DNA from 2 places in the Nocardioides sambongensis genome. Region 2 is predicted to be linked to the other one. Evidence: riboswitches for the same ligand, from Rfam matches in the RefSeq annotation. Region 2 holds a riboswitch; the other holds the start of a gene.
What was found. Region 2 has a riboswitch for cobalamin ahead of cobN (cobaltochelatase subunit CobN). Riboswitches for the same ligand answer to the same signal wherever they lie in the genome.
Positions count from the first base shown of each region.

Region 1: it holds a riboswitch for cobalamin, as region 2 does, so the genes downstream of both, FIV43_RS16705 (ABC transporter substrate-binding protein) here and cobN (cobaltochelatase subunit CobN) in region 2, are expected to answer to the same signal.

Region 1 is NZ_CP041091.1:3,562,631-3,578,401, reverse strand. It holds gene FIV43_RS16770 (helix-hairpin-helix domain-containing protein) at 1-294, opposite strand, end outside; gene FIV43_RS23930 (VOC family protein) at 338-679, opposite strand; partial or broken gene FIV43_RS23580 (hypothetical protein) at 646-717, opposite strand; gene FIV43_RS16760 (DUF1059 domain-containing protein) at 759-995, opposite strand; gene FIV43_RS16755 (sigma-70 family RNA polymerase sigma factor) at 1,108-1,977, shown strand; gene FIV43_RS21155 (hypothetical protein) at 2,030-2,176, opposite strand; gene FIV43_RS16750 (LysR family transcriptional regulator) at 2,363-3,313, shown strand; gene FIV43_RS16745 (sulfite exporter TauE/SafE family protein) at 3,422-3,904, shown strand; gene FIV43_RS21685 (hypothetical protein) at 3,901-4,149, shown strand; partial or broken gene FIV43_RS22715 (ArsA family ATPase) at 4,233-5,218, opposite strand; gene FIV43_RS16735 (cory-CC-star protein) at 5,209-5,472, opposite strand; gene FIV43_RS16730 (carbon starvation CstA family protein) at 5,469-7,184, opposite strand; gene FIV43_RS16725 (SigE family RNA polymerase sigma factor) at 7,474-8,067, shown strand; gene FIV43_RS16720 (hypothetical protein) at 8,064-9,338, shown strand; gene FIV43_RS16715 (ABC transporter ATP-binding protein) at 9,346-10,104, opposite strand; gene FIV43_RS16710 (FecCD family ABC transporter permease) at 10,101-11,096, opposite strand; gene FIV43_RS16705 (ABC transporter substrate-binding protein) at 11,228-12,082, opposite strand; cobalamin riboswitch at 12,291-12,473, opposite strand; gene FIV43_RS16700 (flavin monoamine oxidase family protein) at 12,745-14,133, shown strand; gene FIV43_RS16695 (GAF domain-containing protein) at 14,137-15,336, shown strand; gene FIV43_RS16690 (PucR family transcriptional regulator) at 15,351-15,771, shown strand, end outside.
Region 2 is NZ_CP041091.1:1,474,500-1,490,270, reverse strand. It holds gene FIV43_RS06965 (CitMHS family transporter) at 1-235, shown strand, start outside; gene FIV43_RS06960 (acyclic terpene utilization AtuA family protein) at 232-1,578, shown strand; gene FIV43_RS06955 (AtuA-related protein) at 1,580-1,852, shown strand; gene FIV43_RS06950 (hypothetical protein) at 2,033-2,422, shown strand; gene FIV43_RS06945 (serine/threonine-protein kinase) at 2,437-3,360, shown strand; gene FIV43_RS06940 (response regulator transcription factor) at 3,382-4,047, opposite strand; gene FIV43_RS06935 (sensor histidine kinase) at 4,047-5,525, opposite strand; gene FIV43_RS06930 (hypothetical protein) at 5,500-5,913, opposite strand; gene FIV43_RS06925 (AMP-binding protein) at 6,082-7,635, shown strand; gene FIV43_RS06920 (hypothetical protein) at 7,586-8,038, opposite strand; cobalamin riboswitch at 8,032-8,181, shown strand; gene cobN (cobaltochelatase subunit CobN) at 8,210-11,848, shown strand; gene cobF (precorrin-6A synthase (deacetylating)) at 11,856-12,671, shown strand; gene FIV43_RS06905 (cobyric acid synthase) at 12,721-14,112, shown strand; partial or broken gene FIV43_RS06900 (cobalt-precorrin-6A reductase) at 14,105-14,868, shown strand; gene FIV43_RS06895 (hypothetical protein) at 14,852-15,274, opposite strand; gene FIV43_RS06890 (MOSC domain-containing protein) at 15,379-15,771, opposite strand, start outside.

The DNA of each region.
Region 1 (15,771 bases), 2.1 Mb from region 2:
GAGCTGCTCACGCGGGTCGGCGCCGGCGTGCCGCAACCCGACCCGGAACACCGGGCGGTCGGCGCGCCCGGCGAGCGCCTCCTTGAGCGCAGCGACCGAGGCGGCGCCGGCGCGGCGCGCGTCGTCGGCGCGGAGGGCGGAGAGCGCCACCTTGTCGACCGAGGTCACCTCGACCAGCCCGACCGCCGTACGCAGCCGGGTGCCGACCCGGACGCGTGGCCGGTCCCAGCGCCGGAACGCGAGGTCGATCCCGCCGTCGCGGATCGCCTCGAGCTCGGCGGGGCGGATCATCACCTCCGCAGGATAGGCCGGTTCGCGGCGCGCGGGGAGGCGCTCACTACTGCGGCGGGCAGAGGCAGAACGGGTGGCCGTCGGGGTCGAGCATCACCCGCCAGGTGGCGTCCTCGGGCTGCTCGGCGGCGACCGTCGCGCCGAGCCCCTCGGCACGGGCGACGGCGGACTCCAGGTCGGGCACCCGGAAGTCGAGGTGGAACTGCTGGGGTGCTCCTGGCCGGGCCACTGCGGACGCGCGTAGCCGGCGACGGTCTGGAAGTTCAGCGTGACGCCCGGCGCCTCCGCCTGGGCGTAGCCGTACTCCGGGTACTCCCCGGTCACGGCGCCGCCGGTCAGGTCGGCGTAGAAGCGTGCCGCCCGGCCGGCGTCGGGGGTGTCGATGCAGAGGGCGTGGAACGTGACGGGCGCGGACGTGGAGGTCATGCGGTGCACTCTGCACCCGCCCGCCGACACCACCCGGGGTGTCAGCCCTCCGGGAGCGCGGCGAACCGCTTCTTCACGTCGTTGTACCAACCCAGCGACTTCTTCGGGTGCCGCCAGCGGCCCTTCATGTCGTTGCGGGCGGGCACGTGGTCGGTGTCGCCGGCCTTGACGACCTCCTTGAGGTGTTGGTCCTGCGCGTTGATCACGTCGTCGGCGGTCTCGCCGGAGTGCGCCAGCTCGCAGGGGCCGCCGAGGTCCTTGCAGGTCATCGTCTTCATGGGTTCCATCCTCTCGATCGGTCTCATCGTCGCTGCTCGGGTGCCGGTGTCACACATCCCGGTCCGGAGCCGTCACACCATTGACGATCCCCGAGATGGAAGTGTGACCACCATGGCCGACGAGCCCACCCAGGCACTCGAGATCACCGAGGCGTTCGAGCACGAGCGCCCGCGGCTGCTGCGCATCGCCACCCAGGTGCTCGGCGACCGCGCCGAGGCCGAGGACGTGGTCCAGCAGGCCTGGCTCCGGCTGCACGGCACCGACGCCGACATCGAGAACCTGCCCGCCTGGCTCACCACCGTGACCACCCGGCTGTGCCTGGACCGGCTGCGGGCCCGTACCCCCGACCTCGAGCCCGAGATCGACGCGTACGTCGAGGCGGGCGGGTCCGCGCCCGACCCGGCCGACGACGTCGCGCTCGCCGACACGGTCGGGATCGCCCTGCAGGTGGTGCTGGACCGGCTCAGTCCCAAGGAGCGGGTCGCCTTCGTGCTGCACGACACCTTCGGCTTCGAGTTCCCGACGATCGCGGCGGTCCTGGACACCACCCCCGTCGCGGCCCGCAAGCTGGCCTCCCGGGCCCGCGCCAAAGTGGCCCAGCCGGTGAGCGAGGACCAGCTCGCCGACTGGGAGGTGGTGGACGCCTTCATGGCGGCCGCGCGCGGCGGGGACCTGGACCGGCTGCTGCAGCTGCTGGCACCGGACGCGGTGGTGGTCGGGGATGCGGTGGCGGTCGCGACCGGCACGCCGGAGCGGATGGAGGGCCGCGACGCGATCGCCTCGTTCTTCAACGGCGCCGCGCACTCCGCCCTGCCCGTCTACATCGGCGACCGGCCCGGCTCCGCGTGGTTCGACAAGGGGGTGGCGCGGGTCGCCTTCGACTTCACCGTCGTCGACGGGCGGGTGGCGCGGATCGACTTCCGGGCCACGGCCCGGACGCTGGAGCAGGTACGGCGGCGCAAGGACGACGTAGCTCGCTGACGGCCGTGCGCGGCGGCGCGCGGTCGTGCGCGGTCGTGCGCGGTCGTGCGCGTCAGCAGGGCCCGGGTGCGTGGTCGCGCCGGGTGGTCGGGTCGGTCGGTCCACCCGCCGCCTCGTCCTCGGCATGCCAGTGCTCGCCGAGGGACATCACCACGAAGACGACGAAGAGCATCACGGTCGCAGAGATCAGGAAAGCCATGGCAGTAATCCTGCGCCGGGTCAGATGCTGCCACCAGTGGCAGCGATGCCGACGTTCGTCGTTTTCCAGCCATCTGGGCTGTGTGGTTCGACCAGCACGAACACCGGGTTAGGTTGTGGCGAGGGACCGAACAGTGGGGTGTCGCGCAGCGGGTCACCGGCACGCCGGATGAAAGAGGACCGCACGATGGAGACCGGCACCCAGAGCAGCACGGGGAGCAGCACCGGGAGCAGCAGGGAGAGCAGGCTCCAGGTGCGCGACCTCCGGGCGATCGTCGCGGTCGCCGAGCACGCCAGCTTCGCCCGGGCGGCCGATGCCCTGTGGATCTCCCGAGCCAGCATGAGCGAGCAGGTGAAGCGCGTCGAGCAGGTGCTCGGCGTACGGCTCTTCGAGCGGACCACCCGGTCGGTGCGACCGACGCCCGCCGGGCGGATCTTCGTCGACCACGCCGTCCGCGTGCTGGCCGAGCTGGACGGCCTCACCGACGCGGTCCGTGCGGCGGGCGAGCTCACCAGGGGGAGGATCCGGCTCGGACTGCCTGCCGGGGTGGTCAACCAACGGTTCTGGCACGCCCTCTCCTCCTTCCACCGCGACCACCCCGCCGTGGAGCTGGTCTTCACCGAGACCTCCGTCGACGACCTGGTCCGCGCGGTCGCGGCCCGCGAGCTGGACCTCTCCGTGACCGCCTGGCCGGCCGGCGCGCCGCCGACCCAGGTGAGCGTCGCCGAGCTGGAGACCGAGCCGACCTGCATCGCGGTCGCCGGCGACCACCCGTGGGCCACCGGCGCGACGTTGCCGTCCGCCGACCTCGCCACCGAGCCGCTGGTCGCCTTCAGTCCGGGCTTCGTGCTGCGCACCATCGCCGAGGACCTGTGCCGGCGAGCCGGGGGCGAGCCGACCGTCGCCCTCCAGACCTCGACCGACGAGACCGTGGCCGGTCTGGTCAGGGCCCAGGTCGGCTACGCCGTCACCACCCACGCCCACGCCCGCGACGCCGGACTCACGGCCGTCGCCTGCGAGGTGGAGCCGCTGGACCGGGTGAACGGGCTGGCGTGGGCCCGCCACCGCGCGCTGGACCCGGTCACCACGCGCCTGCGGGACCGGCTGCTCGCCGGCTTCGGGCACGACCATCCCTGACCCTGGGTCGCGCCGAGTGGCCGCGCGCATGATTGCTCCGCTCGAGCGAACAGAGAGTTCGATCATTCGGCGTTGATGGATCAGTCGGGCTCGCCCTACCGTTCCGGCGTGACTGTGCTGACCGCCGCCGTGCTGTGTGTCGGGTTCGCGGCGCTGATCGGCGGCGCCACCGGGTTCGGCTCCTCGCTGATCGCCGCTCCGCTGATGCTGCTCGCCGGCGTCGGGGTGACCGAGACCGTGGTGATCAACCTGGTGGTCGCCCTCGCCACCCGCCTGGCCGCCGCCTACCAGCTGCGCGCCGAGATGGACCGGCGACGCGTCCTCCGACTCGGCGGTGCGGCGATCCCGGGCGCCTGGGTCGGGGCGGTCACGATCGTGCTGATCCCCGAGGGCGTGCTCAAGCCCGCGGTCGGCGTACTGACGATCCTGTGCGGCGTCGTGATGGCGCTGCCCGCTCGCCGCGCACCGACCCCGCCGACTGCGCGCGCCACCCTGGCGGTCGGGGCGATCGGGGGATACCTCTCCACCACCACCTCGCTCAACGGACCGCCTCCGGTGCTGCTGCTCAGCCGGGCCCAGGTCCCCCGATGACCTTCATCGCCGACCTCGCCGGCTACTTCGTGATCGCCAACGTCGCCTCGCTGGCGCTGCTGTGGGGCTACGCCGACCTCGACCTCGGCGCCGCCGGACCGGTGCTCGCCGCCTGCGTCGCCGTCGCACTCGTCGGCAACCAGGCCGGCATCGCGATCGCCCGACGCCTCCCGATCTCGGTCTTCCGGCACGCGGTGACCGCGATGGTCGTGGCGGCCGGGGCGATCACCATCGCCACCGTGTGAGGCGGGGTCCGCCGCGCCCCATTCGAACTGGCTCCGAAATCGCCGAATTCCCGACCAATCCGAATGGGGCGCGCCGAGAGACCTCAGCCCAGCAGGTCGGCGAGCGTCCCGAGACCGGCCTCGCCCACCAGCTCACCGGGCAGCAGCGGCACCTCGACGATCGGCTCCCCCACCGCCTCCCGTACGACGCCCAGCTGGCGCTCCTCCGACTCCCGGCGTGCCGCGAGCAGGGCGCCGGCATCGGCCGGTGAGCGTCGGTTGACGACCAGGGCGTCGACCCCGATCCCCAGCTCGAGCAGCCGGGCGCGCAGGTCGAGGGTCTCGGCGACCGGCAGCCGCTCGGCGGCCAGGACCAGCACGAAGGAGGTCGTGGCAGGGTCGGTGACGGCATCGCGGAGGGCGGCGAACCGTGCCTGACGACGCACCAGCAGCCGGCGCAGCTCGGCGTCCCGGTCGACGGTGTCGGCGCCGCCGCCCAACCCGCGCAGCGCGGCGCCGAAGCGCTCGGAGCGGTCCCGGTTCGCCAGCAGGCCCTCGGTCCACGCGGTGAGCTGCTCGGGCAGCGCCATCAGCCGCAGGGTGTGGCCGCTGGGGCGGTGTCGAAGACCACCAGGTCATAGTCGGCCAGGCCGGTCTCCACGGCCTCCGCGACCCGCTCCAGGATCGCCGACTCGTGGGTGCCGGGCGCCTCCCGCGCGGCGGCGAGGTGCCGGTCGGCGGCGGGGCGCAGGCGTTCGGGGAGCAGCCGGTGCATCGAGGCGCGGACACCGGCCAGGTGCCGCTCGACGGTCGCCTCGGGATCGATCTCGATGCCGTCCACGTGGCCGGCGCCGGTCGAGGCCAGGCGGACCGGCCGGTCCCCCACCACGTCCCCCACCACGCGGTCCCAGACGTGGCCCAGGTTGTGGGCGGGGTCGGTGGAGACCACCAGCACCCGCGCTCCGGCGCGGGCCCGGGCCAGGGCGAGCGCGGAGGCGATCGAGGTCTTCCCCACCCCGCCCTTGCCGCTGACGAAGAGCACCCGCCGGGCCTGGACCAGACCCAGCAGGCTCGGCCCTCCTAGCAGCATCCGACGTGCTCGAGCGGCGAGCGGTCCAGCCCGATCCGCCGGTGCCAGGCGTGGAACTCCTCGTAGACCGCCGGCAGCAGCTCGACGCTCTGGTAGGCAGCCGGGTCCGGGACGCCGAGCGCCTCGGCCAGCACCACGGTGAGGAAGAGGTCGTCCTCCTCCCGCTGGGCGCGGCGCAGCGTCCGCCGGTAGGGGCCGGCGTAGAACTCCTCCAGCCCCCTGGCGAACGCGCGCCAGCGCTCGCGCAGGGTCACGACGTCCCGCTGGCCTCGTACTCGCCGCGCGCGGCGACCTCGTCGGCGTCCTCGGGCTCGGCCGGCTCCGAGGCGGCCCGGCGCATCGCCATCACCGCCTCCACCGCGACCCAGATCGCGGCCACGATGATGACACCGTCGATCGCCACCAACAGCCAGTCCTTGTCGTCGGCGAGGGTGCCGAACTGGTCGATCGCGGCCCACAACGCCATCACGAAGACGAAGACCAGCGGGATCAGCGCGGCCACCGGGTTGCGGCGCTTGCGGATCAGCATCACCGCGACGATGGAGAGGGTGAGCGCGGCGAGCAGCTGGTTCGTCGTACCGAACAGCGGCCAGATCCGCATCCCGCCCGAGCCGTCGGCGCCGGCGGAGAAGGTCAGGCCCAGGCCGATCACCAGGACGACCGCGGTGCCGATCCACTTGCCGACCTTGACCCCGACGACCTCGCCGGCCTCCTGGACCACGAAGCGCATCAGCCGCACACCGGTGTCCATCGTGGTCGCGGCGAAGAGGACCGCCATGGTGGCCAGGATCGTCGCCGAGAGCGAGACCGGGATGCCCAGGCCCTCGTTGACGATCGCGCCGCCACCGGTGACGAAGGCGCCGACGCCGCCGTTGCCGAACGCGGAGTAGACGGCCTCCCAGTCGGCCAGGGTCTTGAAGCCGGCGGTCGCGGCGATGATCGCGCCGAGCGCCAGCAGGCCCTCACCGACCGCGCCGAAGTAGCCGACGAACCGGGCGTCGCCCTCCTTGTCCAGCTGCTTGGAGCTGGTGCCCGAGGAGACCGTGCCGTGGAAGCCGGAGATGGCGCCGCAGGCGATGGTCACGAAGAGCAGCGGCAGGATGCCCGGGGTGCCCTCGGGGACGGCGTCGTTCCACGCCGGGGCGACCAGGTCGGGGGCGCTGATCAGGGTGGCGCCGTAGAGGATGCCGAGCCCGATGAAGAGCTGGACGCCGTTGATGTAGTCGCGCGGCTGCAGCAGCACCCACACCGGGAGCAGCGAGGCGATGCCGGCGTAGACGAAGAGCGCCACGATCCAGAAGGTGCCCGGGGACATGCCCAGGATCGGGTCGGGGAGCTCGACCGGGTAGTTGTCACCGACGATGATCAGCGCGTAGAGCGCGGTCACCCCGATCACGGTGGTGAGCAGCAGGTTGATCCGGTAGCGGTAGATCATCTGGCCGACGATCACGGCGACCACGATCGCGCCCCAGGCCGGGATCACCGAGGAGGGGGTGGAGATGAAGAGGCCCTGGATGACCACGCCGAACGCGGCGACGACCATCAGCAGCAGCAGGAAGATGACCACCAGGAACAGGTTGCGTCCGCGGGCGCCGATGTAGCGTCCGGACAGCATCCCGATCGACTGGCCGCGGTTGCGCGAGGACGCCCACAGGGCTCCCATGTCGTGCATGCCCGCGAAGAAGACGGTGCCGAGGGTGACCCAGAGGAAGGCCGGCAGCCAGCCCCAGATCACCGCGATCGCCGGGCCCACGATCGGGGCAGCGCCGGCCACCGAGGTGAAGTGGTGGCCCCACAGCACGTACTTGTTGGTGGGCACGTAGTCCACACCGTCGCTCAGCTGGTGCGCCGGCGTCGGGTAGGCGTCGTCCAGCTTGTAGATCTTGGTGGCCAAGAACTTCGAGTACAGCGCGTAGCCGGCCGCCAGCATGGCGAGACCGATCAGCAGCAGCCACAGTGATGTCACGTCGTCTCCTCCGAGAGAGTCAGCGCCTGCACCCAGACCACGGCAGGCAACTGACCGAGCATAGGAGTCTGTGGCTGGGGTCACTCGCACCGGGGAAGGCCCCCGTGGACGAGCGGTGCACCTGGTACGACGAACGGTCGGCCGGACCGGACGAGCGGTCCGGTTGGGGCGACTGGGGCGTGCCGTCACCGTCGCTGCCACGGCACCCGGATCCCGGCGGCGGACCCGGCGTGGAGAAAATCGTCGTACCCGTGCAACGGTTCGACCCGACCGGCCGGTCGAAGAGGACATGAGCACCGGACAGGCCGTGGCGCCGAGCCAGGAGCGAGGGGGAGCCGTGGACCGCGGGAGACCCGACTTCGACGACTTCGTCGCCGCTCGCTCCTCGGCTCTGCGCCGCACGGCGTACCTGCTGACCGGCGACCACGCCCTGGCCGAGGACCTGGTGCAGACCGCCCTGGCGAAGGCGTGGTTCTCCTGGGAGCGGATCACGGACTCCCCCGAGGGCTACGTGCGCAAGATCCTGGTGAACACCTACGCGTCCTGGTGGCGGCGCAAGTGGAACGGGGAGCAGCCGACCGAGGAACTGCCCGAGACCGTCGCCACCGACCCGTCGGCCGCGAGCGACAGCGGTCTGGACCTGCTCGCCGCGATGGCCCGGCTGCCGAAGCGGCAGCGGGCCGTCGTGGTGCTGCGCTACTTCGAGGACCTCACCGAGACCCAGGCCGCCGAGGTGCTCGGCTGCTCGGTCGGCACGGTGAAGTCCCAGCTCAGCCGGGCGATCGCCAAGCTGCGCCTCGACCCGGCGCTCACTCCGTCCGACACGCCCAGCGGGACCACCCCCGACACCAGCACCGCCGACACCAGCGAGGAGCGGTCATGAACAGCATCGACGACCTCCGGCGGACCGTCGCCGACCTGCCCGACCCCGATCTCGCCGCGCGCCCCTCGGCCGTGCGCGACCGGGTGCGCCGGATCCAGCGGCGGCGCAGGGCTGCCGGTGCGGCCGGCCTGGCCGCAACGGTCGCCGTGGTCGGCGGGATCGCCTTCGCGGTGGGCGCCATCGACGACCCGCCGCAGCCGGCGAACCAGACCGTGGTCGGGGTCGACGTCCCGCAGACCCTGAGCTCGCTGGGCTACACCTATCGCGTGGTCGACACGGTCGCCGGGGAGGACGGACGGGTCCGCGTCGACCTGACCGCCGACGACGGCCCCCGGTTGGTCGCCTGGGCGACCTCGGGCGAGGACGACTCCGTGCGCGTCTCTGGCGACACGGTCACCGACGCCTACCGCACGGCCGCCGCGGACTTCACCGACTGGACCGTGGTGCCCGCCGGCGAGCCGGCCCGGATCGCGGTCGCCGCCGAGGACGGGACGCCGGGTCTCGCCGTCTACGAGCTGACCGACGCCCGCCCCGAGGGGGAGACCGTCGGCGGAGTGACCTTCCGCGACGAGGTCGCCGGGGCCCGGTTGCTCGGGGCCGTCGCCGGCGAGCCCGGCGAGACCAGCATCGAGCTGCCCGCCCGGACCGCGAGCGGCGACGCCGGCATCGAGTTGTACGCCGCCTGCGTCGGCACCTCGAGCGGCGGCCGGCTGGCCGTGGACGTCGCCGACACCGAGGGCGCCTCCGTCCGGATGGGCGATGGCGTGTGCGGGGAGACCGTGCCGGTCGACGGCACCACCGACATCGCCCCCGTCGGCAGGGCGGCGAAGCCCGACACCGACGTGACCACCACGGTGACCCTGCGACCGGTGGGAGACGGGGACCTGCCCGCGGACGCACGGCTGGTGGTCGGCGTCTACGCGACGCCGGTCTCCCCCACCGACAACCGCACCGACCCCACGGTGATCGAGGACAGCGGCCACCTGTGGGAGAAGGTCGCCGTGCACGAGGCCCGCCAGCAACGGTCGCTGAACGCGAACGCACCTGCCGGCGACCAGGAGTCGGTGGTCCTGCTCAGCTGGCGCACCCCCGGCACCGGGCCGAGCACCCTGCACACCTGGTACGACGGACACCGTGGCGCGAGCTACGCGAACGCCGGGACCAGCGGCTTCTCCTCCACCCGACAGGTGGTGTCGCCGGGCGCGCCGGTGCGAGCCCGGGTGAACGTCGCCTCGGACCTGCGGATGGCGTTCTACCAGCGCGTCGACTGATGAGGCGTCAACCGGCGAGGTAGCGCACGAACAGACCCGCCTCGTCCTCGACGACCCGCGCGCGGACGCCGTACACCTCCGCGACGAGCTCCGCGGTCAGCACCTCACGGGGTGGTCCGTCGGCGACGACCCGGCCACCGGCCAGCACCAGCAGCCGGTCGCAGAAGGTCGCCGCCAGGTTCAGGTCGTGCAGGGCGGCGACCACGGTGACGGGGGTGCGCCGGACCAGGGCGAGCAGCTCCAGCTGGTGCCGTACGTCGAGGTGGTTGGTGGGCTCGTCGAGCAGCAGCACGCTCGGCTCCTGGGCCAGGGCCCGGGCGATCTGCACCCGCTGCCGCTCCCCACCGGACAGTGTCGAGTAGCGCCGGTCCAGCCGGTCGGCGACGTCGGTGGTCGCCGCCGCCGCGGCGACCGCAGCCCGGTCCACGGCCCGGTCCCCGCTCCACGCCGGCCGGTGCGGGATCCGGCCGAGGTCGATCACCTCCCGCACGGTGGGGTCCTGGTCGGTGCTGACGTCCTGCTCCACCAGCGCCACCCGGCGAGCAAGGTCCCGGCGGGGCAGCCCGGCCAGGTCGGCGCCGTCGAGGACGATGCGTCCGCTGGTGGGTCGCCGCAGGCCGGCGAGCATCCGCAGCAGCGAGGTCTTGCCGGAGCCGTTGGGCCCGAGCAGGCCGACCACGCTGCCGTCCCCGGGGCGCAACGAGACCCGGTCGACGATCGCCGTCGACCCGACCCGCCACCCGGCGTCGCGGGCCTCGAGCGTCATCGGGCCCTCCCCCTCCGGGCCAGCAGCACCACGAACGCCGGCACTCCGATCAGGGCGGTCGCCACCCCCACCGGCAGCTCCTGCGGGTCCAGCACGGTCCGGGCGGCGGTGTCGACCCAGAGCAGGAAGACCGCCCCCATCAGTGCGGCGGTGGGCAGCAGCACCCGGTGCCGGGAGCCGACCAGGGCTCGCGCCGCGTGCGGCAGCACCAGGCCGACGAAGCCGATCGCGCCGGAGGTGCTCACCACCACGGCGGTCATCAGCGCGGTGACCACCAGGAGCAGGAGCCGGGTCCGCGCCACGTCGACCCCGAGCGAGGCCGCCGCGTCCTGGCCGAAGGTGAACGCGTCGAGCGCCGAGGCGCGGACCAGGCAGACCCCGAGGCAGCCGAGGAGCACCAGCCCGACCACCGTCACGTCGGCCCAGGTGGCCGAGGCCAGCGAGCCCAGCAGCCAGAAGAGGACGCTGCGGGTCTGCTCGGCGTCGGCGGCGAGGTAGACGATGAACGAGGTCAGTGCCGAGAAGAGCTGGGTGGCCGCGACCCCGGCGAGCACCACCCGGTCGGTGGTGCCGCCGGCGACGAAGGCGAGCAGCAGCACCAGACCGAAGGCCGCCAGCGACCCGAGGAACGCCCCGCCGGTGAGACCGATCGATCCCGCGCCGAGCCCGAGCACCACGATCGAGACGGCGCCGGTCGACGCGCCCGAGGAGATGCCGAGCACGAACGGGTCGGCCAGCGGGTTGCGCAGCAGGGACTGCAGGATCACTCCGCACACCGCCAGCCCGGCGCCGCAGATCGCCGCCAGCAGGGTGCGGGGCAGGCGCAGGTTCCACACGATGCCGTCCTGGATCCGGGTGAGTCCCGACTCCGCTCCGGTCAGCTTGGACCAGACGACCGCGGCCACGTCCCCGGGTCCCAGGTCGGAGGGACCGATGGTGATCGCCACCGCGATCGAGCAGAGCAGCAAGGCACCGGCGCCGACCCAGAGCACGCCGATCCCGCGCGCGCCGGGCGCGCCGGCACCGGGCCGCCTCCCGGGCCGCCTCCCGGGCCGCCTCCTGGACGACCCCGCGCGCGTTTCGCGGACCACACGGCTGGTCATGGACACCGCCGGCCCCGGGCTCAGCCGGCCAGGCCGAGCTCGCGCAGCTGCGCCGCGACGTTCTCGACGCCGTACACGGTGCGCAGCGACGGGTTCATCTCGGCGCCGGTGACCGTGACGTAGCGGCCGTGGCGGACCGCGTCCATCTCCCGGGTGACCGGGTTGGACTCGAGGAACTCGATCTTGGCGGCCGCGGTCTCGGCGGTCTGGCTCCGGCGGGTGAGGTCGCCGATGACCAGCACGTCGGGGTTGCGCTCCGCGACCGTCTCCCAGTTGACCTGCGGCCACTCGTCGGTCTCGTCGTCGAAGACGTTCTCCAGCCCCAGCTCGTCGGCGATCAGGCCCGGCGCGCCGCAGCACCCGGCCAGGTACGGCGACTCGGCGTTGGCGAACCAGAAGAGCGCGGTGGTGCCGCCGGCATCGGTCTCGCCGGCGGTCGCCAGGCGGTCCGCGAGGTCGGCGACCAGTTCCTCCCCGGCCTCCTCGACGCCGAAGATCTCGGCCAGGTCGGTGATCTCGGCGTAGACCTGCTCGATCTCGAAGGGCTCGTCGCGGGCGCCGTCGGAGGAGACCACCGACTTGCCGACGCAGGCGCTGGGCGCCACGTAGGTGCCGACCCCGAGCTCCTCGAACTGCTCCCGGGTGGCCACCCCACCCTCGGCGAGGGTGCTGGTGAAGGAGGCGGTGACGAGGTCCGGCTCGGCATCCAGGACCGCCTCGAACGAGGGGGCGTTGTCGGCCAGCCGCGGCACGTCCGCGTTCGCCTCCTCCAGCGAGGACAGCACCGGGTCGGTCCAGGTGGCGGTGCCGACCATCCGGTCGGCGAGGCCGAGGGAGAGCAGCACCTCGGTGGAGCCCTGGTTGAGCGAGACCACCCGCTCGGGGCCTGTGCGACGCTCACGGCGTGGTCGCAGTTGTCCAGCTCGACGGTGGAGCCGGCGGCGCTCGACTGCTCGGAGTCGAGTCCGCATCCGGCGGTGATCAGCGCCAGGCAGGTGAGCGGGGTGAGCACGACGGCGATACGACGCATGTCGGTCCTTCGAGGTCGGAGCCCGTTGCGCGAGAGCCCTGGTGACCTCACGGCGGTCGCCGGGAGGGCCAGCAGGTCTTCGGACTCGGGCTCAGCCGCCGCGGAGCGTCTTCCCAGGCCCTCGGGCCCAGTGACATCGTGCTCCGTGCGTCACCCATACCGCTGCGCGTCAGTCCCGGACTCTCACCGGGTTCCCTCTCTCCTGGTGGGGAGAAACTGGCACTCGCACCGTACAGGGCCCGCCCCAGCACGGGCCGGCCGGAGCCAGGGAGGAGCGCCGGGGGCACGGCCGTGCAGAACGGCATGGAGAACGGCGTGGAGAACGGCGTGGAGAACGGCCGGCGACCAGAGGCCGGAGAAATAGCGAGAACCCGAGGCGTCTCGGGTCACCTCGGGTTCTCGGGAAGAATCATGGCACGCCGGGCCAAGCTCTGTCCCGGGAATCGTGGAGATCGGCGGAAAGAATTTCCGGCGCCGCCCGACACCGGTCGACACTAGGCTCCCTCCATGCCGAACCCAGGTCCGTCCCCGGTGGTCCTCGAGAGCGATGTCGTCGTGGTCGGAGCCGGCCTGTCCGGGCTCACCGCCGCCCGTGAGGTGCGCCGCGCCGGGCGGGAGGTGGTCGTCCTGGAGGCGGACGACCGGGTGGGTGGCCGGATCCTCACCGAGGAGTGGGCGCCCGGCGTCCACCTGGAGCTCGGCGCGCAGTGGATCGGGGACACCCACCACCGGATGAGCGCGCTCGCCGCGGAGCTGGGCATCGTGGTGCACGACCAGTTCGAGGAGGGCGACACCAGCTATGAGCTCGGCGGCCGGGTGCTGCGCGGCGACGCCTTCCACCGGGCGCACGGCGAGGACGTCGCCGCGGTCGAGCGGGTGCTCCGCGAGCTCGACGCGATGGCCGCCACCGTGGACGCCGCCGCGCCGTGGGCAGCGCCGCAGGCCGACATCTGGGACCGGATCACCGTCGGCCAGTGGTACGACGCCCAGGGCCTCTCCCCGCTCGCCCGCGAGCTGCTCGAGATCTGCACCGTCGGCATCCTCGCGGTGCCGACCGTCGAGGTCTCCCTGCTCGGCCTGCTGTTCAACGTGGTGACCTGCGGGGTCACCGCCGACCTGCTCAGCGAGTCCGAGGGCGGGGCGCAGACGAAGCGGTTCGTCGGCGGCACCGCCCAGATCCCGCAGCGCCTCGCCGCCGAGCTCGGCCACCGGGTGGTGCTGGACTCGCCGGTGCAGGAGATCACCGTGGCCGGCGAGGCGGTGACCGTGCGGTGCCGCGGCGGCCTGATCGCCCGCGGACGGCAGGTCATCGTGGCTCTCGCGCCCACCCTGGCCGGGCGGATCCTCTACGACCCGCCGCTGCCGGCCGTCCGGGACCAGCTGACCCAGCGGATGCCGCAGGCCTCGGCGCACAAGTCGTTCCTGGTCTACGACGAGCCGTTCTGGCGCGACCAGGGCCTCAACGGCCAGCTCATCTCCGAGGCCGGACCCGCGCGGATGACCAACGACTCGTGCATGGCCGACGGCGGCCCCGGCATCATCCTGGCGTTCCTCGAGGGTGAGAGCGCGCGGGTCGAGGGCCGCTGGCCGGCCGAGCGACGGCACGACGCCCTGCGGGCCGAGATGGCCCGCCACTTCGGCCCGCGCGCCGGCCGCCCAGAGGCGATCGTCGAGGGCTCCTGGGCCGACAAGCCCTGGATCCGCGGCTGCTACAACGCCAACCCGGGGCCGTGCGGCTGGCTGCACTTCGGCTCCGCCCTGGCCACCCCGGTCGGGCCGATCAAGTGGGCCGGCACCGAGACCGCCGTGGCCTGGAGCGGCTACATGGAGGGGGCGATCGACGCCGGCGTGCGGGCCGCCGGCGAGGCCCTCGAGTCGCTGGACGGGCTCGGCTGAGCGGTGTCCGCCGACTTCCTCCGGCTGCTCGCCGACGGCGCCGACCGGGCCGCGCTGGACGCCGCGCTCGGTGACGCCCCGGACCCAGAGGCCCGGGAGCAGCACCAGCTGGCGCTGCGCGTGCACGAGGAGCTGAGCCGCCAGCGCAGCCGGGAGGCGGAGCTGTCGGCGCTCAACCAGACCGCCAGCGACCTGATCGTGATCCGCGACCTGGACACGATCCTCGCCGCCATCGTGCGGCGCGCCCGCCAGCTGTTGCGGGCGGACATGACCTACCTGTCCCTCAACGACGACGAGGCGTCGTACATGAAGGTGACGGACGGGGCGCTGACCCGCGAGTTCGGGGAGCTGCGGTTGCCGCTGGGCACCGGGCTGCTGGGGCTGGTCGCCCAGATCGGTGCGCCGTACTTCACCGCGGACTATCAGGCCGACGCCCGCTTCCTGCACCGCGGCTACATCGACGACGCGGTGGCGGCCGAGCAGATCCGGGCGATCCTCGGCGTGCCGCTGGTGGTGGACGGCCAGGTGATCGGGGCGCTGCTCGCGGTGCACCGCACGGTCCGCCAGTTCCCCGCCTCCGAGGTCGCGCTGCTCACCGCGTTCGCCGCGCACGCAGCGGTGGCGCTGGAGAACGCCCGGCTCTTCGACCGCGTGCGCAGCGCGGTCGCGGCCGCCGACGAGGCCAACGAGCAGCTGCGCCGGCGCTCCGAGGCCACCGAGCAGTCCGGGCAGACCCACGACCAGATGACCGACGCGCTGCTCAACGGCGGCGGCGTCGAGGAGGTGGCGGCCGTCGTGGCGGCGTCGCTCGGCGGGCCGCTCGCCGTCTACGACGAGGACGGGCGCCGCCTGGTCGGCGGCCCCGACGCCCCCGACCCGGACCTGCTCACCGACGACGTGGCGACGGCCCGCGCCTCGGGGCACGCGGTGCGTCGCGCCGACGGCACCTGGTTGGCGGTCGCCGCCGCCGGCGAGCAGCACCTCGGCACGCTGGTGGCCCGGCCGACCACCGAGCTCGACGAGGTACGCCGACGCACCCTGGAGCGCGCCGCGCTGGTGATCGCCCTCGTGCTGCTCTTCCGCCGCACCGAGGCGGAGGCCGACGAGCGGGTGCGCGGGGAGCTGCTCGGCGACCTGCTCGAGGCGCCCCCGAGGACCTGGGGCGGATCACCGAGCGGCTGCGGCTGCACCGGGCCGACCTGAGTGGTCCGGTCGAGGTGGCGGCTGCCTCGACCGACGGGCTGGAGCGCCACCGCGCCGCCCGGATCGCCGGTGCCCTCGCCGCCGAGCACCACGGACTCGGCGGGGTGCACGGCGGGCGGGCGGTGGTGGTGGTGCCGTCCGGGGCCGGGGCCGCACACCAGCTGCGGGACCGGCTGGCTGCGGCGGGCGCCGAGGTGACCGTCGGCTGGACCGGCGCCGACACCGCAGCCGAGGGCTGGGCGGAGGCGTGCCGCTGCGTGGACGCCCTGGTGGCCCTCGGCCGGTCCGGCGAGGTGAGCGACCCGGCAGGCCTGGGGCTGGCGAGGTTGCTGCTCGGCACCAGTGGCCCCGAGGAGCTGGACGACTTCGTCGCGGCCACGATCGGGCCGGTGGTCGACTACGACGCGCGCCGCGGCACCGAGCTGGTCGCGACGA
Region 2 (15,771 bases):
CGTGGGTGAGCAGTTCGGCGTCTCGGGCACCGACATCGCCCAGGCCGCGCTGCTCGGCGAGGAGACGGTCGGCTTCCCGATCAGCCCGCTGACCGGCTCGTTCTTCCTCCTCGTCGGCCTCGGCGGCGTGGACATCGGCCGCCACATCCGTCACCTGGTCGGATGGGCCTGGCTGGTGAGCCTGGTGATGCTGGTGGCCGCGGTGATCACCGGGGCGGTGCCGCTGTGGGCGTGAGGAGCGACGTCCCCCGGCTCCGGCTGGGCGCCGGTGCGGGCTTCGCCGGCGACCGCATCGACCCCGCGGTCGAGCTCGCCTCTCAGGCGAACCTGGACTACCTGGTCTTCGAGTGCCTGGGGGAGCGGACGGTCGCGGCAGGTCACGCGCGTCGGCTGGCAGACCCCACGACCGGGTACGACCCGCTGCTCGCCCCGCGGCTGCGGGCGGTCCTCCCACACGCCGCCCGGCAGGGCACCGGGATCGTCACCAACTCCGGTGCCGCCCATCCTGCGGCGGCCGGCGAGACGGCCCGCCGCATCGTCGCCGAGCTGGGCCTGCAGTCCCGGGTCGCGGTGGTGACCGGGGACGACGTGCTCGACGTCGTACGGCGGATCGACCCGGAGCTGTGGGAGACCGGTCAACCGCTCTCGTCGGCCTCCGCCGAGCTGATCTCGGCCAACGCCTACCTCGGGTGCGAGCCGATCGTCGCCGCACTCGAGGACGGCGCGGACCTGGTCGTCACCGGCCGCGTCGCCGACCCGGCTCTCTACCTCGGCCCGCTGGTACATGCCTTCGGCTGGTCGCTGGACGACTGGGACCGGCTCGGCGCGGGCACCGTGGTCGGCCACCTGCTCGAGTGTGCCGGACAGCTGACCGGCGGCTACTTCGCCGACCCCCTGACCAAACCCGTCGCGGGTCTGGCCCGGCTGGGCTTCCCGTTCGCGGACGTCGATCCCGACGGGCGAGCGGTCCTCGGGAAGGTCGACGGCAGCGGCGGACGTCTGGACCGGCGGACCTGCGGGGAGCAGCTGCTCTACGAGGTCGGCGACCCGTCGTCGTACGTGACACCGGACGTCATCGCTGACTTCACCGGGGTGAGCTTCGAGGAGACCGGCCGGGACCGGGTGGCGGTCTCCGGGGCGGCGGGCGCTGCGCGACCCGACCAGCTCAAGGTGACGCTCGGCTTCCGGGACGGCTGGTTGGGCGAGGGACAGATCAGCTATGCCGGCCCCCGCGCACTGGAGCGCGCACAGCTCGCGGCCGAGGTCGTGCGCGAGCGGCTCGTCGCGATCCACGGACTGGCCGAGGACGCGATCACCGTCGAGATGATCGGCGCGGGTGCAGCGTTCCGGGGGTGGGCGGATGCGGCCGCCACGGACCCGCTCGAGGTGCGGCTGCGGGTCTCGGCACGGGTCCACGACGAAGACGCCGCGCACGCGGTCGGGTGGGAGGTCGAGTCGCTCTACACGAACGGCCCGGCAGGCGGCGGAGGTGCCCGCGGGCTGCGCCACGAACGGGTGGCGATCCGCTCGTGCCTGGTGCCGCGCGACCTCGTGACACCCCGGGTGGAGGTGATCTGACATGACGGTTCTCGACGACCTCGCCGACGTCCGGGCCGGCGACAAGGGCGACACCCTGATCCTCGCGGTGCTGCCACGAGACCCCGACGACCATCCCCGGCTCGTCGCCGGCCTGACCGAGGAGCGGGTGGCCGCGCACTTCGGTGGTGCGCTCACCGGCCCGGTCCGTGTGTCCGAGATGCCGACCCTGCCCGCGCTGGTGCTGACCCTGCCCGGTGCACTCGGGGCGGCGTCACCGGGTCGACGGTGCTCGACGGTCACGGCAAGGCGCTGAGCTACCACCTTCTGTCGATGGCGCTGGACTAGGGTCGTGCGGCGGTCGCGCGGCCACGGTCTCCCGCACGCCGCCGACCGCCGATGTGCGGGATGAGAGGGCTCTCATCCGGACCTCACGGACGCCTCACGGCGGCTCGGCAACGTACTCCCCGTCAGACACCCACGACGAGGAGGAACCATGAAGCTCAAGTCCACCGCCACGCTCGGTCTCGCCGGACTGGTCACCACCGGCCTGGTCGCGCTGCCGGTCGCCGCCTTCGCCGGCGACGACCTGTTCAAGCGCGACGACGACACCCCCGGGGTCACCCAGGTCGACGACGACGGTGACGACGACGTGGACCGCACCCGGAACGACCGCGACACCCGCTCCAAGAACACCAAGTCGAAGAACACCAAGTCGAAGAACACCAGGAACACCAGGAACGACCGGTCCCGCACCGGCAGCCGGAGCGGTCGTGACAACAGTCGGAACAAGAAGGTGAAGGACTGGACGCGCGACGGTGGCGACCGCACCCGTGACTGGTCGCGCAACAAGACCAACGACCGCAGCCGCAACAACACCCGCTGAACGGGCCGGGTCCGATGAGCACGCCCCTGACGATGCCCGGCACCGCCGGCACCACCCCCGACGGCGAGAGCTGGGCGCTCGTCGAGGGCGCCGCGATCACCCCCGAGCTGACCGCCCTGCGGTTGCTCGGGGGTGGGTCCGCCTTCGAGGCCTACCTCGCCTTCGACGAGATCACCTACGGCACCGTGGTGGTCAAGCTGGTCCGCCCGCACCTGATCGACGACGCAGCCACCCTGGCCGGCCTCGACCGGGAGGCCCGCGCGCTCGACATCGCCCACCACCCGGTGGTGGTGCGGGGACTGCGCCACGACAGCGCGGGAGCCCGGCCGCACCTGGTCCTCGAGCACGTCGAAGGCCCCCACCTGGGGCGTCTGCTGCGCCGGCACGGCCGCCTCTCCGAGCAGCAGTACCTGCCGCTCGCGGTCGATCTGGCCAGCGCGGTGCACTTCTTCGGACATGCCGACGTCTGTCACCTCGACATCAAGCCGAGCAACCTGATCATGGGCTCGCCCGCGCGGCTGATCGACCTCTCCGTGGCCCGCTCCGCCGCGGCGGCGGAGGAGATCACCGGGATCATCGGGACCGACGCCTACCTGGCGCCCGAGCAGGCCGATCCGGGAGGACGGTACGGCGCCCCCGGACACGCCTCGGACGTGTGGGGGATCGGCGCCACGCTGTTCCACGCGATCACCGGACGCCGCCCCTTCCGGTACGGCGAGCCCGACGCGCCGACGCCGGCCGCGCGGCATCCCCAGTTGGTCGAGGACGCGGCCCGCTTCGACGTACCGGTGGCGGCGGAGGTGCGCGAGGTGGTACTCGCCATGCTGGAGCGCAGCCCGGGCGACCGGCCGCTGCCGCACCAGGTGGCCGACGCGCTGGAGCCGGTGATGGCCCGCCAGCCGGCGCCCCAGCTCTCCTTCAAGGTCGGCGGTCGCTGAGCCGCCGGCCGCTCGGCGTGATCAGCGCCCGAACCGGTAGCCCATGCCGCGCACGGTGCTGATCGCGTCGGCGCCGAACTTGCGGCGCAGGTAGCCGACGTAGACGTCGACGACGTTCGACCCGGGGTCGAAGTCGAGCCCCCACACGTGGTCGAGCAGCTGCTCGCGGGAGAGCACCTGCCCGGCGTTGCGCAGGAAGATCTCGGCGAGCGCGAACTCGCGCGCCGACAGGTCGACCTGCCGGCCGGAGACCTGCGCCCGGCGGGTGCGCAGGTCCAGCGAGATCCCAGCGGCGCGGAGGCTCTCCTCGCGCCCGCCGGCGCCGGCCTCGGCGCGCAGCCGCAGCTTGATCCGGGCGTTGAGCTCGGCGAACCGGAACGGCTTGGCCATGTAGTCGTCCGCGCCGCCCTCCAGGGCGGAGACGGTGTCGCCGACGGAGTCGCGTGCCGTCAGCACGACGACCGGGACCCGCGACCCCTGCGAGCGCAGCTGGTCGAGCACCTCGAAGCCGTCCAGGCCCGGCAGCCCGATGTCCAGCACCACCAGGTCGAACTCGCCGGAGAGCGCGTGCTCCAGGCCGGTGTGGCCGTCGGCGGCGACCACGCTCTGGTGCCCCTCGGCGCGCAGCCCCTTCGCGACGAACGAGGCGATCCGCTCCTCGTCCTCGATGATCAGGATCCGGGCCATCAGACCTCCAGGGTGTCGAGCGGACGGACGGCGGGCAGCGCGAGCACGAAGCAGGCGCCGGGGCCCGAGGGCGGGTCGGTCACGAACGCCCGGCCACCGTGCGCGGCGGCGATCGCGGCGACGATGGAGAGGCCGAGGCCGAACCCCTCGTCCTGGTCCGGCACCCGGGATCGGCCGAACCGTTCGAAGATGCGGTCCCGGTCGGCGTCCGGCACGCCGCGGCCGGTGTCGCGGACCCAGTAGCGGACGGTGCCGCCGGACACCGCGGTGCCGATCCCGATCTCGGCGCCCGGGGCGGTGTGCTTGACCGCGTTGTCCGCGAGCTGCAGCAGCGCCTGGGTGATCCGCTGCTCGTCCAGCAGCAGCGGTCCGGCGGCCGCCGACCCAGCCGCCGACCCCGTCGCCGGGTCGAGCACCCAGCTGCGGTCGCCGAGGGCGCGGGCCTTGGCGAGCACCGTGGCGACCAGGTCGTCGGGGTCGGACTCGCCCAGCGCGAGGAAGTCGGGGCGGTCGCTCTTGGCGAGCAGGATCAGGTCGCCCACCAGCCGGGCCATCCGGTCCACCTCGTCCACCAGCAGCGCCCGGGTCTCGGCGACCTCCACCGGGTCGTCCGGGTCGAGCAGCTCCAGGTGGCCGCGCAGCACGGTCAGCGGGGTGCGCAGCTCGTGCCCGGCGTCGTCGAGGAACTGTCGCTGCCCGGTGAAGGCGGCCTCCAGCCGGTCCAGCATCCCGTTCACGGTGTGGGTCAGCGCGGTGACGTCGTCACGGCGGGTTGGCGAGCCGTCGTCCCGGGTGGCCTCCGGGATCCGGCGGGAGAGGTCGGTGGCGCTGATCTCCTCCGCGGTGTGCCGCAGGGTGCGCAGCGGGAGCAGCAACCGCCCGGCCAACCATCCGGCGGCGAGGGTGATCAGCAGCGCCGAGACGCCGGCGGTGATCGCGTAGGTGCGCATCGTGGACAGCAGCTCGGCGCGGTCCTCGGCCAGGTACGTCGCCACCAGCAGCGCGCCGTCCGCGTCGCCGGTGACCGGCTGGGACCGCACCCGCACCTCGCCGTCCGGGGTGGACAGGTAGGTCGTCCCGCCGTCGGTCACCAGCGGCGCGACGGCCTCCCGGAAGGCGGGATCGTCGACCAGCGGGTCCGCGGGGAACTGGGCGACCGGCCGGTCACCCACCCAGGCGACCAGCAGCTCGTCGTCGTCGGGGACGTTGCGGCGCAGGAACTCGGTGAGCAGCGCGCGCGTGCCGACGTCGGGGTCGGCTGCCACCATCGCGTCGCGCAGCGCCACGAACTCGTCCAGCTCCTGCTCGACCTCTCGCTCGGTGGAGTTCTCCACCCGCTCGGCCTCGATCACGAAGACGATCAGGCCGGCGCCGGCGAGGGCCACGGTGACCAGCAGCGCCACCAGCGCGGTGATCCGGACCCGGACGGACAGGCCGGGCCGCCGGGCGGCGTCACCCGTCGTCCCCGCTCCCGTCATCGTCGTCCTCGTCATCGTCGTCCGCGTCGTCGTGGGCCTCGCCTCGGTCGTCGTCATCATCCTCGTCGTCATAGGGCTCCGGGGTGATCACCTCGACGGTGTCGTCGTCCCGGTCGTCCCGGTCGTCCCGGTCGTCCCGGTCGTCGTCGCGGGGCGTGGGGGAGGGCGAGCCGCCGGGCCGCGGCCGCGCGGTGCGCCCCGGGGCCGGGCCGGTCGACTCCGTGGTGCGTTGGGTGGTGAGCTCGACCGGTGCGCGCTTCCCGGGGCCGTCGTCGGACGCGCCGACCACGGTCCCGGCCACGAATCCCGCCAGCGGCAGCACGACCGCGAGGGCGAGCACCGCTCGCCACACCGGGCTCCGCCACCCCTGCTCAGGCCACCACCGCATAGTGGGCACGATCCTGCCCCAAGGTGGCGCCCGGGTGAGAGCAGGATGAGAGCACTCTCATCCGGCCCGCACGGGCGGCCGTGCGGCGCGACACCCCATCGGGGGTGGACCGCGACCGACACCACCGGCCTATCGTGGCGACGATCACATCCACCTGGAGGGGTGTCCATGTTCGTTCCGTTCAGCGTCAACGACTTCCTCGACCGCGCCGTCACCGTGTACGGCGACCGCGTCGGCGTCGTGGACGAGCCGAACCAGCCCGCAGCCAGCCTCGGCGAGCTCACCTACGCGCAGGTCGCCGACCTGGCCCGCCGCCAGGCCGCCAAGCTGGACGAGCTCGGCATCGGCGTCGGCGAGCGCGTCGCGGTCGTCAGCCACAACAGCGCCCGCCTGCAGGTCGCCTTCTTCGGCGTCAGCGGCTGGGGCCGGGTGCTGGTGCCGGTGAACTTCCGGCTGCGGCCCGACGAGATCCAGTACATCGTCGACCACTCCGGTGCCCGGGTGCTCTACGTCGATCCCGAGCTCGAGGAGTCACTCAAGGGCATCGAGTGCGAGCACAAGTTCGTGCTCGGCACCGACTCCGACCTCTACGCCGACCCCGGCGCCGTACCGGTGCCGTGGGAGCACGACGAGGCGGCCACCGCGACGATCAACTACACCTCGGGCACGACGGCCCGGCCCAAGGGCGTGCAGATCACCCACCGCAACATCTGGACCAACGCGCTGACCTTCGGGCTGCACGCCCAGATCGGGGACCGCGACGTCTACCTGCACACGCTGCCGCAGTTCCACGCCAACGGGTGGGGGATGCCGTTCGCGATGACCGGGGTCGGCGCGCAGCACGTGATGCTCCGCAAGGTCGACGGCGCCGAGATCCTGCGCCGGGTCCGCGACCACGGGGTGACCGTGATGTGCGCGGCACCGGCCGTCGCCGCCGCCGTGCTCGAGGCGGCCCAGACCTGGGACGGTGAGATCCCGGGGCGCGACCGGGTGCGGATCATCATGGCCGGCGCACCTCCGCCGACCAAGACCGTGGTGCGCGTGGAGGAGGAGCTCGGGTGGGAGTTCATCCAGATCTACGGCCTCACCGAGACCTCCCCGCTGCTGACCTTCAACCGCACCCGCGCCGAGTGGGACGACCTGCCCGGCGAGGAGCGTGCGGCCCGACTGACCCGGGCCGGGGCGCCCGCGATCGGGGTGACGCTGAAGATCGACGACAGCGAGGAGGGCTCCGGCGAGGTGCTGGCCCGCTCCAACGTCGTGCTCGAGGGCTATTGGGACAACCCGGAGGAGTCCGCCCGGTGCCTGGCCGACGGCTGGTTCCACACCGGCGACGGCGGCACCATCGGTGAGGACGGCTACCTGACCATCGCCGACCGCAAGAAGGACGTGATCATCACCGGTGGGGAGAACGTCTCCTCGATCGAGGTCGAGGACGCGCTGTTCTCGCACCCGTTGGTCGCCGAGGTCGCCGTGATCGGAGTGCCCAGCGAGAAGTGGGGCGAGACGATCAAGGCGCTGGTGGTGCTCGCCGACGGTGGCGTCGCCGGCCCGGAGACCGAGGCCGAGCTGATCGCCTGGTGCAAGGAACGGCTGGCCGGCTACAAGGCGCCGACCTCGGTGGAGTTCCGCGACGAGCTCGCCCGCACCGCGACCGGCAAGCTGCAGAAGTTCAAGCTCCGTGAGGGCTACTGGAAGGACCGGGACCGTCAGGTGAACTGACGCCTGCGGCCACCCGGCCGAGGGTGACCTCCCAGCCCGCCTCGCGCCACGCCGCGGCGGTTCCCTCGGCCCAGCGGCTCCCCGACGCGGTCAGGATCGTCACCGCGGTCGGGTGGCGCGGTGGGCCGGGCGCCGGCAGGGGCGCGCCACTGATCGGGTCGTGGTCGTCGGCGGCATCGCGGCAGGTCACCGCGGCGAGGACCAGTCCGAGTCGGCGTTGGTGCAACGCCAGCGACAGCACGGCGACCCCTGAGCTGCCGTGCCCGACCAGGGTCAGCGCGCGGTCGGGGCGGGAGAGCCGGGCGGCTCCGACCGCGGCCAGGATGTCGGCGCGGGACAGGCCGTCGGGGAGCACCACGGGCGCACCGGCGTCCGCAGGGGCGGGCGCGGCGTCGTACGGCACGGGCCCACCGTAGGCTGTGCGCACCACACGTCCCGTGGAGCAGGAACCCGGTGAGACTCCGGGGCGGTTCCGCCACTGTGACCGCGTGGTCGACCTCGGTCGGCGACGCGCAGCCAGACACTGACCACGGGATGTCCGACCGATGAGGGGCGAGAACCCCGAGGAGGATCCGTGCGCACGATCGCGCTGCTGTCCACGTCCGACACCGACTTGCTCTCGGCCCGCGCCAGCGGCGCCGCCTGGACCTGGGCGAACCCGTCCCGCAGCGAGATCGGCGCCCTCGCCGCCGCGGCGGCGGCCGCGGACCTCGCCGTGGTCCGGCTCCTCGGCTCCCCGCAGGAGTACGACGCGCTGCTGGCCGCGCTGCACGCGACCGGCACTCCGCTGGTGGTGCTCGGCGGCGAGGCCGCCCCCAGCGCGGAGCTGATGGAGCGCTCCACCGTGCCGGTCGGCGTCGCGGCCGAGGCGCACCGCTACCTCGCCGAGGGCGGCCCGGCCAACCTGGCCCAGCTGCACGCCTTCCTGGGCGACACCGTGCTGCTCGAGGGGGACGGGTTCGAGCCGCCCGCGCAGATCCCCACCTGGGGGCTCGAGGAGCGGCCGACCCCGCCGACGGGTGACATGACGGCCGGGCGGGCCCGGGTCGGTGTGCTCTACTACCGGGCCCACCAGGCCAGCGGCAACACCGACTTCGTGCATGCGCTCGCGGACGCGATCGACGCCACCGGGGAGGCGGTCGCCGTCCCGGTCTTCGCCGGCTCGCTACGGTCCGCGCCCGACGACCTGTTCGAGGCGTTGCGGGACCTGGACGCGCTGGTGGTGACCGTGCTGGCGGCAGGCGGCGCGACGCCGGCGGCCGTCTCGGCCGGCGGCGAGGACGAGAGCTGGGACGTCGAGCGGATCGCGGCCCTCGACATCCCGGTGCTGCAGGGGCTCTGCCTGACCGGGAGCCGCGCGGAGTGGGAGGAGTCCGACGACGGGGTCAGCCCGCTGGACTACGCCAACCAGGTGGCGATCCCGGAGTTCGACGGCCGGATCAGCACCGTGCCCTTCTCGTTCAAGGAGCTCGACGCCGACGGACTGCCGCACTACGTCGCCGACCCCGAGCGCTGTGCCCGGGTGGCCGGCATCGCAGTCAACCACGCGCGGCTGCGGAAGGTGCCGGTCGCGGAGAAGCGGATCGCGCTGATGCTCAGCGCCTACCCGACCAAGCACGCGCGGATCGGGAACGCGGTCGGCCTGGACACCCCGGTCAGCACCGTCCGGCTGCTCCGCCGGATGCGGGAGGAGGGCTATCACCTGGGCACCGACAACGTGGTCACCCGGATCCTCGACGACCCCGCCCATGCCGAGGACGAGACCGCCGCGGGAGACGCGCTCATCCACGCGCTGATCGAGGCCGGCGGCCAGGACGAGGAGTGGCTGACCGGGGCGCAGCTGAGCGACGCTCACGTCCGGGTCGGCCGGTCCGCCTACGACGCGTGGACGGCGGACCTCCCCGCCCGGCTGCGCGCGGAGGTGGAGGAGGCATGGGGCGCGTCGCCGGGGACCCTCTTCGTCAACGACGACGGCGAGATCGTGCTCGCCACGCTGCCGGCCGGGAACGTGGTGGTGATGATCCAGCCACCGCGCGGCTTCGGCGAGAACCCGGTGGCGATCTACCACGATCCGGATCTTGCTCCGAGCCACCACTACCTGGCGGCGTACCGCTGGTTGCGGGCCGGTGTCGCGGACGGCGGGTTCGGCGCCCACGCCGTGGTGCACCTGGGCAAGCACGGCTCGATGGAGTGGCTGCCCGGCAAGAACGCGGCGCTCTCGGCCGCCTGCGCCACCGACGCCGCCATCGCCGACCTGCCACTGGTCTACCCGTTCCTGGTCAACGACCCCGGCGAGGGCGCGCAGGCCAAGCGACGCGCCCACGCCACCATCGTCGACCACCTGGTGCCGCCGATGGCCCGCGCCGAGAGCTACGGCGACATCGCACGCCTGGAGGGGCTGCTCGAGGAGTACGACAAGATCTCCGCGATGGACCCGGCCAAGCTGGCCGCGATCCGCGGCGAGATCTGGCAGCTGATGCACGCCGCGGAGATGCACCGCGACCTCGGGATGGCCGAGCGCGGCGCCGACGACCGGCCGGACGACGAGACCTTCGACGACTTCCTGCTGCACGTCGACGGCTGGCTCTGCGAGATCAAGGACGCGCAGATCCGCGACGGGCTGCACGTGCTCGGGAACGCCCCGGCCGGGGAGGCCCGGGTCAACCTGGTGCTCGCCATCCTGCGCGCCGCCCAGGTCTGGGGCGGCGCCAGCAACGCGGTGCCGGGTCTGCGTCGGGCGCTCGGGCTCGCCGACGACGCCGACGCGCCGACCACCGACCGGGTCGAGTCCCAGGCGCGGGACCTGGTGCAGGCGATGGAGGACGCCGGATGGCACCCCGCCGCCGCCGACGGCCTGCACGAGGACCCCGAGGTACGACGCGTGCTGGCCTTCGCCGCGACCGAGGTGGTGCCCCGGCTGGACGGCACGGTGGCGGAGATGGACGCCGTTCTGCACGCGCTGGCCGGCGGGTTCGTCCGCTCCGGGCCGTCCGGTTCGCCGCTGCGCGGACTGGTCAACGTGCTGCCGACCGGTCGCAACTTCTACACCGTCGACCCGCGCGCGGTGCCGTCCCGACTGGCCTGGGAGACCGGGCAGGCGCTGGCCGACTCGCTGCTCCAGCGCTACCTCGACGACGAGGGCGACTATCCGAGCTCGGTGGGCCTCTCGGTGTGGGGCACGTCGGCGATGCGGACCTCCGGCGACGACATCGCCGAGGTGCTCGCACTGCTGGGCGTGCGGCCCGAGTGGGACGAGGCGTCCAAGCGGGTGCGGTCGTTGGAGGTGGTGCCGCTGGCGGAGCTCGGCAGGCCGCGGATCGACGTCACGGTGCGGATCTCCGGCTTCTTCCGGGACGCGTTCCCGCACGTCGTGACGATGCTCGACGACGCGATCGCGATGGTCGTCGACCTGGACGAGCCCGACGAGATGAACCACGTGCGCGCCCACGCCCGCGCCGACCTGGCTGAGCACGGTGACGCCCGTCGGGCGAGGACCCGGATCTTCGGGTCCAAGCCGGGCTCCTACGGCGCCGGCCTGCTGCAGGCCATCGAGGCGGGGTCCTGGCGCGACGACAACGACCTCGCCGAGGTCTACACCGCGTGGGGCGGCTTCGCCTACGGCCGCGACCTGGACGGTGTCGCGGCCGCCGACGACATGCGTGCCAACTACCGCCGGATCAAGGTGGCCGCGAAGAACCTGGACACCCGCGAGCACGACATCGCCGACAGCGACGACTACTTCCAGTACCACGGTGGCATGGTGGCCACCGTCCGGGCGCTCACCGGACGCGACCCGAAGGCCCTGGTCGGCGACTCGACCTCGCCGGACGCGGTCCGCACCCGCAGCCTGCAGGAGGAGACGAACCGGGTCTTCCGGGCCCGGGTGGTCAACCCCCGGTGGATCAGCGCGATGCAGCGGCACGGCTACAAGGGGGCGTTCGAGCTGGCCGCGACGGTCGACTACCTCTTCGGCTTCGACGCCACCACGGGCGTGGTGCACGACTGGATGTATGAGTCGCTGGCCAACTCCTACGTGCTCGACGCGGAGAACCAGGCCTTCCTCAAGCGGTCGAACCCGTGGGCGCTGCGTGGCATGGTGGAGAAGCTGCACGAGGCGGTCGACCGCAAGCTGTGGGCCGAGCCGTCCGCCCGGACGCTGGCTGCGCTGCAACAGGTCTACCTCGAGGTCGAGGGCGACCTCGAGGACCGGTGAGGTCGCGGTGAGCACACGCAGGGTGCGGGTGATCGGGATCGGCCCCGGCGGGGTCGACCAGGTCACCGTCGAAGCCGTCGCGGCGATGCGCTCGGTCGACTGGTTCCTGGTGCTCGACAAGGCGGCGTCGGTGCGCGACGGCGCACCGGACCCGCTGGTGCGGGCCCGGGAGGCGGTGCTCGCCCGTCACGTCGGACCGTCCGCGACGGTCGTGTACGTCGACGACCCGCCCCGCGAGCGTCGTACCGGGGCCGTGGGGGCCGATGCCGACTACCGGGCGGCGGTGGCGGCCTGGCACGACGCCCGCACCGAGAGGGTCGCCGACGCGATGGCGGCCCGTCCCGGCGACGTCGGGTTCCTGGTCTGGGGCGACCCGGCCTTCTACGACTCCACGCTCCGGGTGCTCGACCGGGTCGCGGACCTGCCGGCGTCGCGGACCGGCTCCGGGGAGGCCGTCGAGGTCAACGTGCTGCCGGGGATCTCCGCCCTGCAGCTGCTCGCTGCCCGGCACCGGATCGTGCTGCACGAGGTCGGCCACCCGCTGCACGTCACCACCGGCCGGGCGCTGCGCTCGGCGGTGGACGCCGGCCAGCGCAACATCGTGGTGATGCTCAACCGCGACCTCGACGAGCTCGAGCAGACGGACCTGGCCGCGTGGTCGCTGTGGTGGGGCGGCAACCTGGGGACCACCACCGAGCGCCTGGTCACCGGGCGGGTGGCCGAGGTGCTGCCGCAGGTGCGAGCCGCCCGGGATCGGCTGCGCGCGGCGGCCGGATGGGTGATGGACGTCTACCTGCTGCGCGCGCCGGAGGGGGAGCGATGAGCCTGCCCGATCGCGACGTGCTGCGGCCCCATGCGTTCGAGGGCCGCCGGTGAGTGCGCTGCTGGTCGCCGGGATGACCTCGGACGCCGGCAAGACCGTGCTCGTCACCGGGCTGTGCCGGGCGTTCGCCCGGCGCGGCATCCGGGTGGCGCCGTACAAGGCGCAGAACATGTCCAACAACTCGATGGTGGTGCCGCTCGGCGCCGACCCGTTCGACGGCCACGGCGAGATCGGCCGGGCGCAGTGGGTGCAGGCCCTCGCCGCGGGGGTGCCGCCCGAGGTCGCGATGAACCCGGTGCTGCTCAAGCCCGGCAGCGACCGGCGCAGCCACGTCATCCGGATGGGTCTGCCCGACGGTGAGGTCACCGCCCGGGACTTCGTGGACGGCCGCCGCCGGCTCGCCGCCGCGGCCTTCGACGCCTACGACGACCTCGCCGGCCGGTTCGACCTCGTGGTGGCGGAGGGCGCGGGGAGTCCGGCCGAGATCAACCTGCGCACCTCCGACTACGTGAACATGGGGCTGGCGCAGCACGGCCGGATCCCGACCGTGGTGGTGGGCGACATCGACCGCGGCGGCTGGTTCGCGTCCGCCTTCGGCACCGTGATGCTGCTCGACGCCGAGGACCGGGCCCTGGTCCGCGGCTTCGTGGTCAACAAGTTCCGCGGCGACGTCGACCTGCTGCGCCCCGGCCTCAGCGACCTGCAGGAGCGGACCGGCCTGCCGACCTTCGGGGTGCTGCCCTGGCACCCCGACCTCTGGCTGGACTCCGAGGACGCGCTCGACCTGGAGGGCCGCCGCGCCGCCGACGGAGCGCGACGGGTCGCGGTGGTCCGGCTGCCGCGGATCAGCAACTTCACCGACCTCGACGCGCTCGGGCTGGAGCCCGACCTGGACGTGAGCTTCGTCAGCGATCCCGGGCGACTGGCCGACGCCGACCTGGTCGTGCTGCCCGGCACCCGGGCGACGCTGGCCGACCTGGCCTGGCTCCGCGCCCGCGGACTCGACCGCGCCATCGCCCGCCACGTCGCGGCCGGTCGTCCGGTGCTGGGGATCTGCGGCGGGTGCCAGATGCTTGGGCGCCGGATCGAGGACCCGGACGGCGTGGAGGGCCCGGTGGGGGGCGCCGCCGAGGGACTGGGGCTGCTCGACCTGGTCACCCGCTTCACCCGGGACAAGCGCCTGGCCGTGCACGCGCCGGCCGGCTACGAGATCCACCACGGACGGATCGACGGCGAGACCCGCAGCGGCGGCGTGGTCGGCACGATGGTGCACGGCTCCCTGGAGGACGACCGGGTCCGCGCGGACTACCTCCACGAGATGCTCGGCGTGCGGTCGCGGGCCTCGTTCCCCGCCGCCCGAGCCCGGAGGCTGGACCTGCTCGGCGACCTGGTCGAGCAGCACCTCGACCTCGACGCGCTGCTGGAGGTGGCGGATGGCTGAGCGGACCGCCGCCGGCGCGGCGCCCCGCGTCCTGCTGCTGGGCGGTACGTCGGAGGCCCGCACGCTGGCCGAGCTGCTCGTCGGCGACGGGGTGGAGGTGGTCTCCTCGCTGGCCGGCCGCGTGGCCCGTCCCCGCCTGCCCGTCGGCGAGGTGCGGATCGGCGGGTTCGGAGGAGTGCCGGGGCTGGTGGCCGAGCTGGCGTCGTACGACCTGATGGTCGACGCCACCCACCCGTTCTCCACCGGCATGTCGGCCAACGCGGCGCAGGCCGCCCGCCGGACCGGGGTCGGGCTGCTGCGGCTCGAGCGGCCAGGGTGGGCGGACCGGACGGCACCCTCGTGGATCTGGGTCTCCACCCACGAGCAGGCGGCGACCGTCGCCGGCGAGCTGGGCAACCGTCCCTTCCTGACCGTGGGCGGCAGGAGCTCGGCCGGTTCGCGCCGGCGCTGGCGGAGAAGGAGGTGCTCGCCCGGGTGGTCGACCCACCGGAGGGGGAGATCCCGGCCGCCTGGCGGCTGGTGACCAGCCGCGGACCCTACGACCTGGACGGAGAGCGTGAGCTGATGCTCGACCACGGTGTCGACGTGGTGGTCACCAAGGACTCCGGCGGCGGCTACACCTGGCCCAAGATGGAGGCTGCCGCCGAGCTGGGGCTGCCCGTGGTGCTGGTGCGCCGTCCGGCGCCCGAACCCGACGTCGAGGTGGTCCACGACGTCGAGGCTGCGCGCAGGTGGGTGCTCAGCCGGCGTCCCTGAGGTCGTCCATCGCGACCACGCGCACCACCGTGTCCGTGGCGAGGTGGACGGGCCACCCGTCGCCGCGGACGGAGAGCTCGTGGGCCCAGGCCAAGTCGGCGGGCGTCAGTGCCGCGCCACCGGGGCGGGCGTAGAGGAACGCCAGCCGGTCCTCCGCCCGGTCGGTGAGGTGCTGGAAGCACCCCACCATGGTCGCCACGGTCCCCGGGTCGGGGCAGAGCGGCACGTCCTCCACCTTGGTGACGAAGCGGGCGGCGCCCCGGCGCAGGACCATCACCCACACCTGCGGCTCGGTGAAGCCCAGCTCGCCCATCATGGCGCGCCAGAGATGCTCCAGCGAGGCCTGGTCGACAACCGGTGGCATCTGGTCGGGCGGCAGCAGCGCCGGGATCTCGTGGTCGGTCATGACGTCCACTGTGCGCCTGTTCGCGGATCGCCGCAGGCGTTCTCCACAGGTGCTCCGAATCGGCTGCGTTCCGGACCCGGACCGCTGCCGAGTCTGCCGATCCGTCAGGCGACCTCGTCCACCACCAGCCGGTCGCCGACCGCGATCGGCCCGGCCTCGATCACGCGCGCGTAGATGCCGAAGTTGGCGCCGAGACCGAGGATGGAGGGCTGGCGTCCGCGATAGCCCTTGATCAGGCGGAGCGTCTGCAGGTCGGACTCGCCGGAGTCGGGGTGCCGGGTGGTGGCGGCGCAACGCTTGACCGGACCCTCGCACGAGAGGACCGCGCCGCCGACGCGGAGCCGGCGCCCGTCCCAACCGTCCTCCACGTGCGGGTCCTCGCTGGAGAAGTCGATCAGCATCCGGAACCGGCGAGCGTCCACCCCGTCGAGCCCGGCACGGTCCGCCAGCTCCCGCACCGAGGCGGAGCCGAGCAGGGTGACCGGTGCGACGTCGTA